Regions from separate parts of the Sphaerisporangium aureirubrum genome, predicted to be linked through region 4. Evidence: riboswitches for the same ligand, from Rfam matches in the RefSeq annotation. Region 4 holds a riboswitch; each other region holds the start of a gene.

Region 1 (3,451 bases), on a different contig from region 4:
GCGGGCTAATAGCGCGCCGCCGCCGGGCGGGGCCGGGGCATATCCCGGCCCCGGCGGATCGCCGCCGTGTCGGGCATGCGGAAAAGCGCATGAAAGTGTTCCACATTTAGTGGCGAATAAGAGCGCATCGGCTCCCGATCATATGTCAACGGCATGGGCAGGCCGACGCGGACGCGCGCACGGCAGAGGGCATGTGACAGCGCAACCACCCACCCACCAGGCATGCCGTCACACCCTAGCGCGACACCCGGCTGACGTCCCTCCCCTTGATCGCCGCTGGCCGCCCCGCTACGGGCTCGTAAACATGTCATGAGTAGTTCACATATGGAGTGGTATGTCAATGACGAACGTAACAGGTATCGCGGTCAGTGCTTGACGACCTTTCAACGTGGCGTTTACCGTTCCTGACGGGCGGGCCGAAGCATTCAGTATGTTGCCGAGTTCGTCGTGGGGGAGAGGACACCCGATGGCGTATCCGGATCTGGTTTCCCGGGGAAATGACATTCCCACGGGATCAGACAGCGTGGGACTGACCGATGATGATCTGCTGCTGCTCGCCGAACTGGCCAAAGGCGTAACCGTGGATCGGGTCGGCCGCCGGCTCGATGTGAGCGGCCGCACCGTCCGCCGCCGCCTGCGCGGCATCTGCGACAGGATCGGCGTGGCCACCGCCATCGAGGCGGTGGCCTGGGCCGCTCGCCGCCGGCTGATCTGAGATCAGTCGGCGATGCGCACGGCCCCGGCGAACGGCCTGTTGCCCAGTGGCGCCACCCGCACCACGTCGCCGGTGCGGGGGGCGTGCACCATCATGCCGCCACCGATGTAGATGCCCACGTGATGCAGATCGCTGTAGAAGAAGACGAGGTCGCCCGGGCGCATGTCCTCACGGGACACATGGGTACCCGCCGTCCACTGGTCGCCGGTGTAGTGCGGAAGGCTGATGCCGACCCGCTGGTAGGCCCACAACACCAGCCCGGAGCAGTCGAAGGAGCTCGGCCCCGCCGCGCCCCAGACGTACGGCCTGAGCTGCTGGGTGAGCGCCCACTTGGCGGCCTCGGCCGCCTTGCCCTCACCGGGAATCGGGATGGCCACCTTGGTGGCCCGGCCGTACCCGCCCACCTGTGACAGGGCCCGGCGGAACAGGCTGCCCTCGGTCTTGGTGACCAGCTCGCGGATCTTGTCCCGCTTGGCGTCGAGTTCGCCGACGAGCTTCTTGACCTCGGCCTCACGGGCCTTGGCGCTCTCCTTGGCGCGCTCGGCGCTGTCCATCGCCTTGGTGATCTGCGAGACCTCCTCGCCCTGCTGCAACTGCAGGGCGTAGGTGGTGGCCGCGCGGTCGAGGTAGCCCTCAGGGTCGCCGGACATGGCGAGCGCGAGCGAGGAGCCGATGCCGCCGGTCATGTAGGCGTCCTGCGCGTACAGGCCCGCCCTGCGGCGCTTCTCCTCGAGGTCGGTCTGGCTCTTGTCCAGGGTCTGCTTGGCGAGCTTGGCCGAGCGCTGCGCCTGCTTCAGGCGCTCCTTCTGGCCGTTGTACTGCTCGGTCAGCGCCTCGATGTCGTTGTAGAGGCGTTCCACCTGGTTCTTGAGCTCGTTCAGGCTCGGCTTGGGGTCGGCGGTCGCGGACATCAGCGGCGAGCCGAAGGTGAGGGCCGTCAGGGTGACGGTCACCATGGCGATGCGGCGTGGCAGGCGCCGTGATTCCGTGCGGCCCGATCCGGCGACGCGAGCCGCCATGGCCGTCACGGCCGCGCCGAGCCGGGACCTGTGGCCTCGGCGGGCGTGCCTGCCCGTGCTCTTCCCAGGCGTGCGCCCAGCGTGCACCAACGAGCTCCTCTCCTCGGTCGCCTACCGGGTTAGCTGACGGGTTCGGGCGGGAGTGGCCCTACCGAGTGCGCGGGTCGCGGAGATCGCGATTCCTCCCTCTCGGATTCACCCCGGGTGGCGGCCGGCCGGGATTTGGTCCCGGGCGGGTGGCCGTGTGGTTCCCCGGTTCCCGGCATGGTCGGAGGTGGCCGGGATTAGGCGGTCCGGTCATCGTGGGCGATGACCGGCATCGAGCCTGGACACTAGTGCAGCTCAGGTTCCTGCTCAACCAGAACTACGAATTCTGTAGAGGAATCACAACCGGCGCATCACGGCGCGATCACGCCGGGCGGGGCGCGGCACCCGCATTACGCTGCGAAGACTCCTGCTTTACGCTCCCATGGCGATGAAGTCGCAGGTGGTGGAGCCTTGATCTGGGAAATAACGGGAACCCTGCCACGTTTCGACGGCACGCTGTCAACCGGCTACCCAACGCGACCGGTATCGGCCTTGGGGGATTTTGGGGCGGGCCGTTATTGCCGGTGCGGGCCGGAGCGGGGCGGCGTGGCCCGGCGCCTGCGGATACGCTGACCCCTCATGGAGCAGGTCGTGGAGTCCGTCCCTCCCGGGAGCGAGCTGGTGGTCCGGCGTGCGCGCGCCACGGACGTCCGCGCCATCGGGCGGCTGGTGGCGTCCTATTCCGGCGACGGGCCGCGGCTGCTGCGCAAGACCACCGTCACGCTGTACGAGGACGTCCAGGAGTTCTGGGTCGCCGAACAGGGCGGCGAAGTGGTCGGCTGCGGGGCGCTGCACGTGCTCTGGGAGGATCTGGCGGAGATCCGCACGGTGGCGGTCGACGTGCGCTGCCGGGGCCGGGGCATCGGGCACCGCATCGTGGCGGCGCTGATCGACACCGCCAGGGAGCTGGGGCTGCGCCGGGTGTTCTGCCTCACCTTCGAGGTCGAGTTCTTCACGAGGCACGGATTCGCCGAGATCCAGGGCACACCCGTGTCACCTGAGGTGTACGCGGAGTTGCTCGACTCCTACGATGAGGGCGTCGCGGAGTTCCTCGATCTGGAACACGTCAAACCGAACACTCTGGGCAACACCCGCATGATCCTCCATCTCCTCCCGCGTACCTGACGGCCCGGGTGACGGAATGGAAAGGTGACTGTTGATCCCGCTGTCGCTACGTTGGGCAGCACCACAGCATGTGTGCCTGACATTTGCCGCATGCGAAGCCGAAGTGAGGTGAAACGGTGAGCACCGGACAGCCGCCGTACCCACGTGACGAACCGGACGACAACTCGTCATCCGGACCTCCGCAGTACGGGCAACAGGCCGAGCGACCCGGCTCGGGGCTCGACCCGGAGGTCACAGTCGTCCACCGCCCCCAGCCGACGTCGGAACACGGCTACCCGCAGCAGCAGTCGTACGGACAGCAGTCCTACGGCCAGCAGGACCAATACGGTCAGCAGCAGGGCGGGACCGGAGCCTACGGTCAGGGATATCCGCAGCAGTCGCAGGGTCAGCAGTACGGCCAGCAGGGCTACGGCCAGGCTCAGCAGGGCTACGGCCAGGCCCAGCAAGGCTATGGCCAGGGCCAGCAGGGCCAGCAGGGCCAGCAGGGCTACGGCCAGCAGCAGGG
Region 2 (3,451 bases), on a different contig from region 4:
TCCGGGACGTCGACGGTCTCCACCGGCACGCCGCGCGCGGACAGCAGCACGCGCAGCGAGGTCACGGCGGTGGAGGGCAGGCTGAGCACGCGCTGGCCCGGCCGCAGGTCACGCAGGGTCATCTCGACCGGCGCTCCGCCGTCGTACACGGTGACCCCGGGATGGTCGCGCACCGCGGCGAGATCTCCGGGATCTTCCCGCCGGTGCGGATAGTACGCCACCGGGCCTTCCAGGGCGAACAGCCACGAGAAGTAGCGATCCCGGTGGATCAGCCCGTTGCGCACCAGCGAGGTGCCGAGCACGACAGTGCTCTCCGGCGGGCGGGGGTGCGCGGCGGCGGGCTGGGAGCGCAGCCAGGCGAAGTCGTGGGTGATCAGCTCGGCCCCGAGGCTCCGCACCGACGCGGCCAGCGCGGCGGGGACGGGCAGCGCGGTGAATATCGTCAGCCTGCCGGCGCGGGCGGCGGCGCGCAGGCGCAGCGCGGCGGCGGTGCCGAGGGCCCGGCGCGACCAGGTGGCGTCGGCGCGGGCGCGCAGCAGGGGCGTGCCCGGCCGGGCGGTGAGCAGTTCGAGCAGGCGGATGGTGGCGAGGCCGTCGTCGACCACGACCATGCGGCGCGGCACGGAGCCGAGCGCGGTGAGCTGCATGCGGCCGGAGAAGGCGTCGCCGAGCACCCAGGACTCGCGGCGGCCCGGCCGGGGCATGCGCTCCTCGGCGGTGTCCAGGCGCAGGCCCTCGGGCAGCGCGAGGGACGCCAGCTCCCTGCGGGTCACCCGCAGCCCCGGCAACTTCGCCCTGGCCATCACCTGGAGACCGGGCCCCACCACTCCGGCGTACCTCGCCTCGACCGCGCAGAGCAGCTGGAGGGGCGACTCCACCCAGGCGACGGCCGACCCCTGCTCCCGCACGCGGCTTCGACCGATCCTCTCCACGCCGGGTAATGAGACGTTCACGACGTAGGCAACCTAGTGCCACGACCCTACGCGGCGGGTAACGTCCGGTGAACGGCGGACAACAGGCGAAGGTCATGCGGCGCGGGGCCCCTGGTGAGGCCCATAGGTTTGCCGTCTCCAGGCCGGAGCAGCCTAAGTGGTTTGTCCTGTTTGCGCCTCTTTGTCCGATGTATTACTGTGAGGGGACTCCTGGTCTAGGAAACGCCTGAACAGGTAACTTCCTGGTCCGGGAGCAGGCCGGAGCGAGACAGGTCCGCCGCGGAGATCCATCTCCCGCCATCACGCTCCGGACGCCGAGTCCGCTCCCACGCGGAGCCGGGGACCCACCTTTCCGGGGTGAATCGGAGCGCCGTTCCCACAGGCGCGCCGTAGGGCGACTTCCAGGCCCGAACCCGTCAGCTAACCCGGTAGGCGCCTTTGGAAGAAGGAGCTCTCCCTTTGTCAACGTTCACGCAGCGACTCATGGACGCCCCACGACATCGCGTGATCGGGCTGGCCCTCGGTGGCCTCGTCATGGCCCAGGTGGTCACCGGAACCGCGCTCGCCCACGCCGACGGCCCGCCGTCCGACGCCATCGCCAAGGTCGCCTCCGCCGAGGCGCACGGCGAGCCTCGCTCGGTGAGCAAGGTCACCGCCGAGCAGGTGCTCCGCCTGGCCGAGTCCCAGGTCGGCATCTCCGAGGACAGCGCGGGGGGTGGCACCAAGTTCCAGGCATGGTACATGGCGAGCCCCCGGGCGCAGCAGACCATCGCCCGTGACACCGGCAAGATCTCGGACTACGCCAACGCGGCGTGGTGCGACATGTTCGTCTCCTGGGTCGGCGAGCAGCTCGGCATCCAGGACACGATGGGCCAGGACGCCTACACCGTCCAGCACGCCAAGTGGTTCGAGGCCCAGGGCCGCTGGGGCACCGCACCCAAGCCCGGCGCCGTGGTGTTCTTCGACTGGAACGGCGGCGGCATCGACGGCATCGACCACGTCGGGTTCGTCGTCCAGGACAACGGTGACGGCACCATCAAGACCGTCGAGGGCAACACCGGGAACGGCGTGGTCGAGATCCGCACCCGCCCGACCTACCAGGTGGCCGGCTACGGCTACCCGAGTTACGCGGCGGCCTGACCGCGGACCCCCCGCACGAACCGGGCGGGCGTTCCAGATCACCCACTCCCAGGGACGCCCGCCCTTCCCGCCGCCGCACGGCCGAACCAGCCCGCAACCGGCCGTGCGGCGGCACCTTCTTGTCTGTCTTTTGCGGAGGACTGTGCCGGTAGCGATGGGAGCGCTCCCAATACCGGCAATGGCCTTTTTGCCGCTTATCATCACATTCCATGCTTCTGGGAACCTCAGGAGTAACAGTTAGGTTTCGGCATATTGACGCCAGCGTTGCCCGTCGGGGACCCTTCGTGGGAGCGCTCCCAAATCTCGCCCGCGGGACCATGCCACCCGCGGTTCACGACTGAGGGATCCAGCACATCGCGGGGCCCGACTGTCGGGGCCGGCCCTCGATGCATCTCCCAATGATCGGGCAACCACCTTGAGAGGGGTCCGGAATGATGAACACAATGCGCCGCGGCAGGATGCTCGCGGTCGCATCGGTGATGACGGTCGCGCTTGGCATCACTGCCGCATGCTCGTCCGGCGGAGGCTCCGGCGAAGGAGGCGGCGCGTCGTCAGCGGCGCCGGAGAAGATCACCCTTACTCTGCAGACCTTCGGCGGAGGCACCAACTTCGGCTACAAGGCCGCAGTGGAGAAGTGGAACGCGGAACACCCGAACGTCCAGGTCAAGTACAACAACCTGACCGATAGCTTCGAGAACGTGTACTGGCCGCAGATGCTGCAGTGGCTTCAGTCGGGCACCGGTGCCGGCGACGTCGTCGGCATCGACGAGGGCGGCATGGGTCTGGCCAAGGCCCGTCCCCAGTTCTTCACCGACCTCAGCCAGTACGGCGTGCAGAGCCGCCAGGCCGACTTCCCCGCGTGGAAGTGGGAGAACGGCATCAACGCCGACGGCAAGCTCTTCGCCCTCGGCACCGACGTCGGCGGCATGAGCATCTGTTACCGCACCGACCTGTTCGAGAAGGCGGGCCTGCCCACCGACCGGGCCGAGGTGTCCGGGCTGTGGAAGACGTGGGACGACTTCATCAAGGTCGGCCAGCAGTTCCAGGGCAAGGCCAAGGGCGCGAAGTTCGTCGACAGCGTCAACACCATCTACAACGTGGTGTTGTCGCAGGAGGCCGCCAAGAACGGCAACGTCACCTACTTCGACAAGAACCAGCAGCTGATCGCCGACAAGAACCCCGCGGTCAAGACCGCGTTCGACTTCACGCAGAAGATCAGCAAGGCGGGCCTCACCGCCAAGCTGCAGAACTTCACCGACCCGTGGAACACCGGATTCGTCAAGTCGCAGTTCGCGACGCTCGGCTGCCCGGGCTGGATGCTCGGCGTGGTCTCCGGCACCGCCGGTGACGAGTTCAAGGGCAAGTGGGACGTCGCGACC
Region 3 (3,451 bases), on a different contig from region 4:
CGTTCGCGCGGGCGTTGCTGGAGCACGGGGCCGCCAGGGTCTACGCGGGGGCGCGGGATCCCGGCAAGGTCACCGATCCGGATCTCATCCCGCTGCGGCTGGACGTCACCAGGCCGGACGAGGTGGCGGCGGCGGCCGTCACGGCGGGGGACGCCACCATCGTGATCAACAACGCGGGCGTAGGGGGAACGACGTCGAGGTTGCTGGAGGGGGACTTCGACGGCGCCCGCCAGGCCATGGAGGTCAACTACCTCGGCACCTGGGCCGTCGCCAGGGCGTTCGCCCCCGTGCTGGCCCGCAACGGCGGCGGGGCCCTGGTGAGCATGCTGTCGCTGGCGTCCTGGGCCGCGATGCCCGTGGCGCCGGGCTACGCGGCGTCCAAGGCCGCGCAGTGGTCGCTGACCGACTCGCTGCGCCAGGTCCTGCGCGAGCAGGGCACGCTGGTCGTCGGGGTGCACTCGGGGTTCGTGGACACCGATCTGAGCGCGTGGACCGACGCGCCCAAGATCAGCGCGGCGGACGTGGCCGAGCAGACGATGCTCGCCATCGCCGGCGACCTGTCCGAGGTGCTCGCCGACGAGCCCACCAGGCAGGTCAAGTCCGCGCTGTCGCGCCCCCTGAACGCCTGAGCCGCCCCGTCCGGGCACGGAAGAGCAAAAGGCAGGGCCCCGGCCACGTGGGGAGTGGCCGGGGCCCTGCCGGTTCAGGGGAGGTCCCCTGAAGGGGTACGCCCGGGATCCTGGAAGGGTTCATCCCGGGCACGGCCCGGACGGCACGCCCTCGCCCCGGAAGGGTTCACCCCCGCGCGGCCGGGACCGGGGCCCGATCTCCGGGGAGATTCGCGCCGGGCAGGACACCGGTGGTGTCCGTCCCGATCCCTTGGCGAGGGTTCACCCCGCGACAGGACGCGGACGACTTCCGTCCCGCCCCTTGGAGGCGCTCACCCCCGGCACGACACGGACGAGGTCTCGTACGGACGAGGTCCCGTCCCCCGGCCCCGGACGTGGTCCGTCCGGGGTCAGGGAGTACGTCCCAGGGCGCGCCTCAGGGTATTCCGAGGTCAGGCGCCCGGGCGGACGGCGCCCACGAAGCTGGCCTTACGGTACGAGCTCAGCTTGTTGATCTGGACGCGGGTGCCGCTGTGCGGGGAGTGGATCATCTTGCCGTGGCCGACGTACATGCCGACGTGCCCGAAGCCGGAGAAGAACATCAGGTCGCCCGGCTTGAGGTTCTTCCAGGAGACCTTCTTCTTGACGGCGCGGTACTGGCTGCCCGTGATGCGGGGCAGCTTCACGCCCGCCTTGCGCCACGAGTACATGACCAGCCCCGAGCAGTCGAAGGCGTTCGGGCCGCTGGCGCCCCAGCGGTAGGGGTCACCGACCTGCTTCTTGGCCACGGACACGGCGGTGCCCGCCTTGATCCGCTGCCGGGCGGCCTTGCTCAGTTTGGCCTTCTTGCCGGAGGTGCTCCCGGCGGAGGCCGGTGCGGCGCTCCTCGGCGCCGTGGGGGGAGCGGCAAGCGTGATGGGGGGCGTGATGACCTGCTCCGCGCCGGGTTCCGCCGTGGCGGCACCGGCCGTCGTCTGGATCGCCACAGCGCCGGCCGAAGCCGTCACGGTGAGGACGACACCCCCGAGGGAGAGGCGAGCGAAGCGCGACAGGCGGGGGTTGGACATGGTGCTGGACAGGATCGCTCCTCAGTTCTTCCACTTTCGCCTACCGGGTTAGCTGACGGATTCGGGCTTGGAAGTCGCCCTACAGCGGCAATAACCACTGATTCACCCCAGAGCCCGCTAAAGGGCCTATTGGGTCCCCGGTTCCGCGCTCCTTGCCGCACGGATTCGGCTGGTCAACGGCTTGTGCCATTTATGGCGGGACATACGAAGCCATTGACCTTATGGATGGGTGTGTGATTCCGGTCACCGCGGCGACCGGCCTTTCTCGCGACGGCATGGCGTGCTCGCCGCGGCCCAGAAGCTACACAGATCCCCAAGAACTGGCAAAGCCCAAGTGATATCTCTAGATCATAACGAGTGATCACAAAATGGAAAACGCCTGGTTAACTCCCACATCTACCGCCAAATGTGATTCGGCTCACACACGAGCCAACTCAGCCCTCCGTGAGTCCCACCAGTCACACGAGCCACAGGAGTTATCGATCTTGACGGGGAGCCACGAGCCGGCCCCTCACCTCGGGACGCCATAAAGTCCCGCCCCTAGCCACGGATTCGGGCGGGCAGGAAACACCGGGCGACTGAAACCGCTCAGGAATGCGCCGGACCGACGCGAGAACGCCAGGGGAAGGTCTCCCCCGCCACGACCCCTACGACGGCGCTCAGGGCCGTACGGCGGCGAAAATACCCCGGTAGGAGGACAGGGGGACGACCTTCACCACGTCGCCCGTGCGAGGGGCGTGGACCATCTGGCCGTTGCCGGCGTACATGCCGACGTGGCCGAGGCCGGAGGCGAACAGCAGGTCGCCGGGTTGCAGGGCGTTCAGGGAGACGCGCCGGGAGGCGCCCCAGGAGTACTGGCCGGCGGCGGTGCGGGGGAGGCTGACGCCGGCGGCGGCCCAGGACTTCTGGGTGAGGCCGGAGCAGTCCCAGGCGCCGGGGCCGGTGCCGCCGTAGCGGTACGGCTTGCCGATCTGGGCGTAGGCGAACTGGAGGGCGGTGCGGGCGTTGCCGGAGGCGGGGCCGTTGTACTTGACGCCGGCGCTGTTGGGGTTGCCCGCGTTGAAGGCGTTCAGCCTGCGCAGCAGGCGCTCCTGCTCGCCGACCAGCTTCTCGACGTCCTTCTTCTGCCCGCGAAGGTCCTCGAACAGCTTCAGCGCCTTGTCGTAGGCGCCCTTGGCCTTGTCCCGCTCGCCCTTGAGCGAGCTCATCGCGTCCTCGTACTCGGTCAGCGTCTGCGAGCGCCGCGCCGACATCTGGTCGATGGAGGCGAGGCCCGCCAGCAGCGCCTCGGGGTCGCCGGTGGTGACGAGGTTCGGCCAGGACAGCAGGTCGCCCGACTGGTAGCTGCTCACCGCGACCGACACCAGGCCGGCCCGCAGTTCGTCGGCCCGCTCGATCTGCTGCTTGAAGCGGCCGTTGACGGCGTTGTACTCCTTGCGGGCCTTCTTGTACTTCTCGCCGGCGTCGTTGTACTTGTCGACGACCTTGTCCGCCTGGGCGTCCAGCTTGGCGAGCCGCGCCTTGGTCTGGGCGATGGTGGGTTTCGGCTCGGCCACCGCCCCGGCCGCCTGGGTCACCAGTACCGCGGCGACGAGAACACCGGTCACCGGTACGCGTCCGAACCTCCGGACACCTCGCACGGCCACGGGGAACCCAGCCTCCTCAAGTGCGACAACTGTGACACCTGGGGCGTGATCCTACAGAAACGGTAAGGTCCGCTCTAGCTTTAGACCCGAAATGTTTTGGCCGGGCAACCCCAGTTCACACCCGTATCTG
Region 4 (3,451 bases):
GACCCCGCGGAGAGCGGCGGCACCGAGAGGGAAAGCGAGGTGGCCGGGGGATGAAACGCACGATCACTCATCTGGCCGACGGACGCGAGCTCATCTATTTCGACCGCGCGGACGACGCCGACCGCGGCGCGCCCGACACCCGCGACCTGCCGCCCCGCCCGCCGTCGTCGCAGCTGCGCTACGACCCGCTGCTGGACGAGTGGGTGGCGGTCGCCGGGCACCGGCAGGGCCGCACCTTCCTCCCCCCGGCCGACCAGTGCCCGCTGTGCCCGTCGGCGCCGGGGCGGCTCACCGAGATCCCGGCCGCGGACTACGACGTCGCGGTCTTCGAGAACCGCTTCCCGTCCTTCAGTTTCGTGCCGGGCGAGTACGAGCAGGTGGGCGGGCTCAGCGAGGTACGGCCCGGCGTGGGCCGGTGCGAGGTGGTGTGCTTCACCTCCCGGCACGACTCGTCGTTCTCCGCCCTCTCCCCCGCGCAGGTCGATCTGGTGCTCCAGGCGTGGGCGGACCGCACGGCCGAGTTGTCCGCGCTGCCCGGGGTGGAGCAGGTGTTCTGCTTCGAGAACCGCGGCGCCGAGATCGGCATCACGCTGGCCCACCCGCACGGGCAGATCTACGCCTATCCCTACCTAACCCCGCGCACCCGGCAGATGCTCGGCTCCGCCGCGCGGTACCGGGACCGCACCGGCGGCGACCTGTTCGCGGACGTGCTGGCGGCCGAGCGGGCGGAGGGCACGCGGGTGGTCGCGGCCGGCGAGCACTGGACGGCGTTCGTGCCCGCCGCGGCGCGCTGGCCGTTCGAGGTGCACGTCTACCCGAACCGCCGGGTGCCCGACCTGAACGCCCTGGAGCCCGAGGAGCGGGCGGAGTTCGGCACCCTGTACACCGGGGTGCTACGGCGGCTGGACGGGCTGTTCGGGGTGCCGATGCCGTACGTCGCGGCCTGGCACCAGGCGCCGGTGCGGGAGGGGCGCGATCTGGCGTACCTGCACCTGGAGCTGTTCAGCGTCCGGCGGGCCAAGGAGAAGCTGAAGTACCTCGCGGGGTCGGAGTCGGCGATGGGGGCGTTCGTCAACGACGTGCTGCCCGAGGAGGCCGCGCGGATGCTGAGGGATGCCTAGTTTCGCCCAATTTGTCCGATGAGTCGCCACAAGGCGCTGCAGAGTACTAGCATCCCATCCATTCCCGCCGGTAACGGCGGTCACGCCTAATCCCTGGCGCCTCGCCAGGGAACCGGGGACCCAGTGGTTTCTGGGGTGAATCCACCTCGTGTGGTAGGGCGACTCCGGCCCGAACCCGTCAGCTAACCCGGTCGGCGGATGGAGAGGAGAAGGCTCTGCCGCGCACTACCGGCGGTTCCGTGGTCATGGCCGCGTGTGTTCTGCTCATGGCCGGGCTGGTGCCCGGCCAGGCGGTGGCGGGAGCCGCCGCCCCCAAGCCCACCGAGAAGGAACTCAAGGCCCAGCTCGCGTCGCTCACCAAGAAGATCGACAAGCTGATCGCCGAGTACAACGCCAAGCGCGTCGCCGTCGGCAAGGCCAAGGCCGCCGAGAAGGCGGCGCGCGACCGGCTGAAGTCCGCCGAGGCGGCGTACGCCCTGGCCCAGTCGCAAGTGCGCGACATCGCCCAACTGCGCTACCAGGCCGGCGGCCTCGGGCTGGTGGGCGAGCTGATGTCCCCCGGGTACGGCGGCGCCGCGATGTTCGAGCAGCTCCAGGCCGAGCAGAGCGCCCGGCTGAGCGGGTTCGCCTCCGCCCGCGACACCCGCAAGCAGGCCGCGGGCGACGCCGAGAAGCTCACCGCCGAGCTGCGGGACGACATGACCGAGGTCTCCGGGCAGCGCAAGGACGCCGAGAAGCTGATCGACGAGATCAAGGACAAGCTGGACAAGCTGATCCCCACGGCCCCCGGCAAGCGGGCCAACGGCGCCTGGGCGCCCGAACTCCCCACCGGGAGCGACAACATCACCCCGCGCACCCGGCTGATGCGCGCCGAGGTGCGGAGCCACTTCACACTGCGCTTCCCGGTCGGCTGCTACCGCGCGGAGACCAGCGGCGAGCACCCGCTCGGCCGCGCCTGCGACTTCATGCTGAGCTCGGGCGGCGCGCTGCCCGCCGCCGGAGACGCCGCCCTCGGCAACGAGATCGCGGCCTGGATCATCAAGAACGGCGGCAAGCTCGGCGTCAAGTACGTGATCTACCGCCAGCGCATCTACAACCTGGGCTTCCCCGGCTGGCGCCCCATGTCCGACCGCGGCGGCGTCACTGCCAACCACTTCGACCACGTGCACATCTCGATGTACTGACCGGCCCGGGGCACGGGCCGGTCAGATGGGGCCCGGTCAGCCGGACAGGCGGATCGGGTTGACGATGTCGGCGTAGATGAGCAGGGTGCTCATGACCAGGAGCACGGCCACCACGGCGTAGGTCAGGGGCAGGGCCTTGGCGATGTCGACGTAGGAGGGGGCCGGGCGGCGGCGCAGGCGGGCGTAGGCGCGCTTGATGCCCTCCCACAGGGCGCCGGCGATCTGGCCGCCGTCCAGGGGCAGCAGCGGGACCAGGTTGAACATGCCGATCGCGAGGTTCACCAAGGCGAGCAGCTGGATCAACGAGATGATCTTGGTGTCCAGGGGGGCGGCGGACGCGGCGATCTCGCCGCCGATCCTTCCCGCGCCGACGATGCTGGCGGGGCTGTTGATGTCACGCTTGGCGCCACTGAAGGCGGCGTCCCAGACGCCGCCGATGCGCTCGGGGAAGCGGGCCAGCGACGCGGCGGTGCGGGCGGTGAAGTCCCACATCGTGCCGGCGACGAAGCCGAGGTTCTGACGTTCGACGACCACCACGGGGCTCACACCGAGGAAGCCGGCGTTCTTCTCGATCTTGGCTGGGTCGTCCGCCGAGGGCCGGTCCTGCGCGATGAGCGTCGGGGTGAGGGTCAGCGGCGTGCCGTTCCGCTCGACCTGGACGGCGATCGGCCCGGCGCCGTGCTGACGGATCAGCTTGGTGGCCTGCTCCCAGCTGGTGACCGGGGTGCCGCCCACGGCCACGATCTTGTCGTTGGCCCGCAGGCCGGCCACGGCGGCGGGGGACGCGACGTGCGCGGAGGTGCACTCCTGGCCCTTCTGCTGCTCCTGGACGGTCATGACGCACTTGGAGACGGCGGCCACGACCGGCTGGGCGACCTGGATGCCGAACCCCATCAGCACGACCGCGAAGAGCACGAAGGCGAGCACGAAGTTCATCGCGGGGCCACCCACGAAGATGATCAGGCGCTGCCACCAGGGCTTGCGGTACAGGACGCGGTCCTCGTCACCCGGCCTGACCTCCTCCAGGGACGCCTGCCTGGCGCTCTCGATGAGCCCCTGCCAGTAGCCGGTGGAGAGGTTGCGCAGCTTGCCCTGATCCTGCGGGCGCGGCGGGAGCGGGCCGATCATGCGGATGTAGCCGCCGAG

The links. Region 4 has a riboswitch for cyclic di-AMP ahead of ACFP1K_RS27325 (coiled-coil domain-containing protein). Riboswitches for the same ligand answer to the same signal wherever they lie in the genome.
Region 1: it holds a riboswitch for cyclic di-AMP, as region 4 does, so the genes downstream of both, ACFP1K_RS19655 (C40 family peptidase) here and ACFP1K_RS27325 (coiled-coil domain-containing protein) in region 4, are expected to answer to the same signal.
Region 2: it holds a riboswitch for cyclic di-AMP, as region 4 does, so the genes downstream of both, ACFP1K_RS05570 (CHAP domain-containing protein) here and ACFP1K_RS27325 (coiled-coil domain-containing protein) in region 4, are expected to answer to the same signal.
Region 3: it holds a riboswitch for cyclic di-AMP, as region 4 does, so the genes downstream of both, ACFP1K_RS29580 (C40 family peptidase) here and ACFP1K_RS27325 (coiled-coil domain-containing protein) in region 4, are expected to answer to the same signal.

What each region holds. Positions count from the first base shown of each region.
Region 1 covers NZ_JBHSRF010000028.1:3,429-6,879, reverse strand. Annotated here, with positions in the region: gene ACFP1K_RS19660 (LuxR family transcriptional regulator) at 467-715, shown strand; gene ACFP1K_RS19655 (C40 family peptidase) at 718-1,821, opposite strand; cyclic di-AMP (ydaO/yuaA leader) riboswitch at 1,827-2,035, opposite strand; gene ACFP1K_RS19650 (amino-acid N-acetyltransferase) at 2,401-2,946, shown strand; gene ACFP1K_RS19645 (hypothetical protein) at 3,114-3,451, opposite strand, start outside.
Region 2 covers NZ_JBHSRF010000005.1:162,843-166,293, reverse strand. Annotated here, with positions in the region: gene ACFP1K_RS05575 (hypothetical protein) at 1-908, opposite strand, end outside; cyclic di-AMP (ydaO/yuaA leader) riboswitch at 1,235-1,382, shown strand; gene ACFP1K_RS05570 (CHAP domain-containing protein) at 1,392-2,072, shown strand; gene ACFP1K_RS05565 (ABC transporter substrate-binding protein) at 2,531-3,451, shown strand, end outside.
Region 3 covers NZ_JBHSRF010000060.1:34,055-37,505, forward strand. Annotated here, with positions in the region: gene ACFP1K_RS29575 (SDR family oxidoreductase) at 1-629, shown strand, start outside; gene ACFP1K_RS29580 (C40 family peptidase) at 1,061-1,675, opposite strand; cyclic di-AMP (ydaO/yuaA leader) riboswitch at 1,698-1,856, opposite strand; gene ACFP1K_RS29585 (C40 family peptidase) at 2,335-3,282, opposite strand.
Region 4 covers NZ_JBHSRF010000051.1:21,074-24,524, forward strand. Annotated here, with positions in the region: gene ACFP1K_RS27315 (DeoR/GlpR family DNA-binding transcription regulator) at 1-54, shown strand, start outside; gene galT (galactose-1-phosphate uridylyltransferase) at 51-1,121, shown strand; cyclic di-AMP (ydaO/yuaA leader) riboswitch at 1,195-1,332, shown strand; gene ACFP1K_RS27325 (coiled-coil domain-containing protein) at 1,367-2,305, shown strand; gene ACFP1K_RS27330 (M50 family metallopeptidase) at 2,342-3,451, opposite strand, start outside.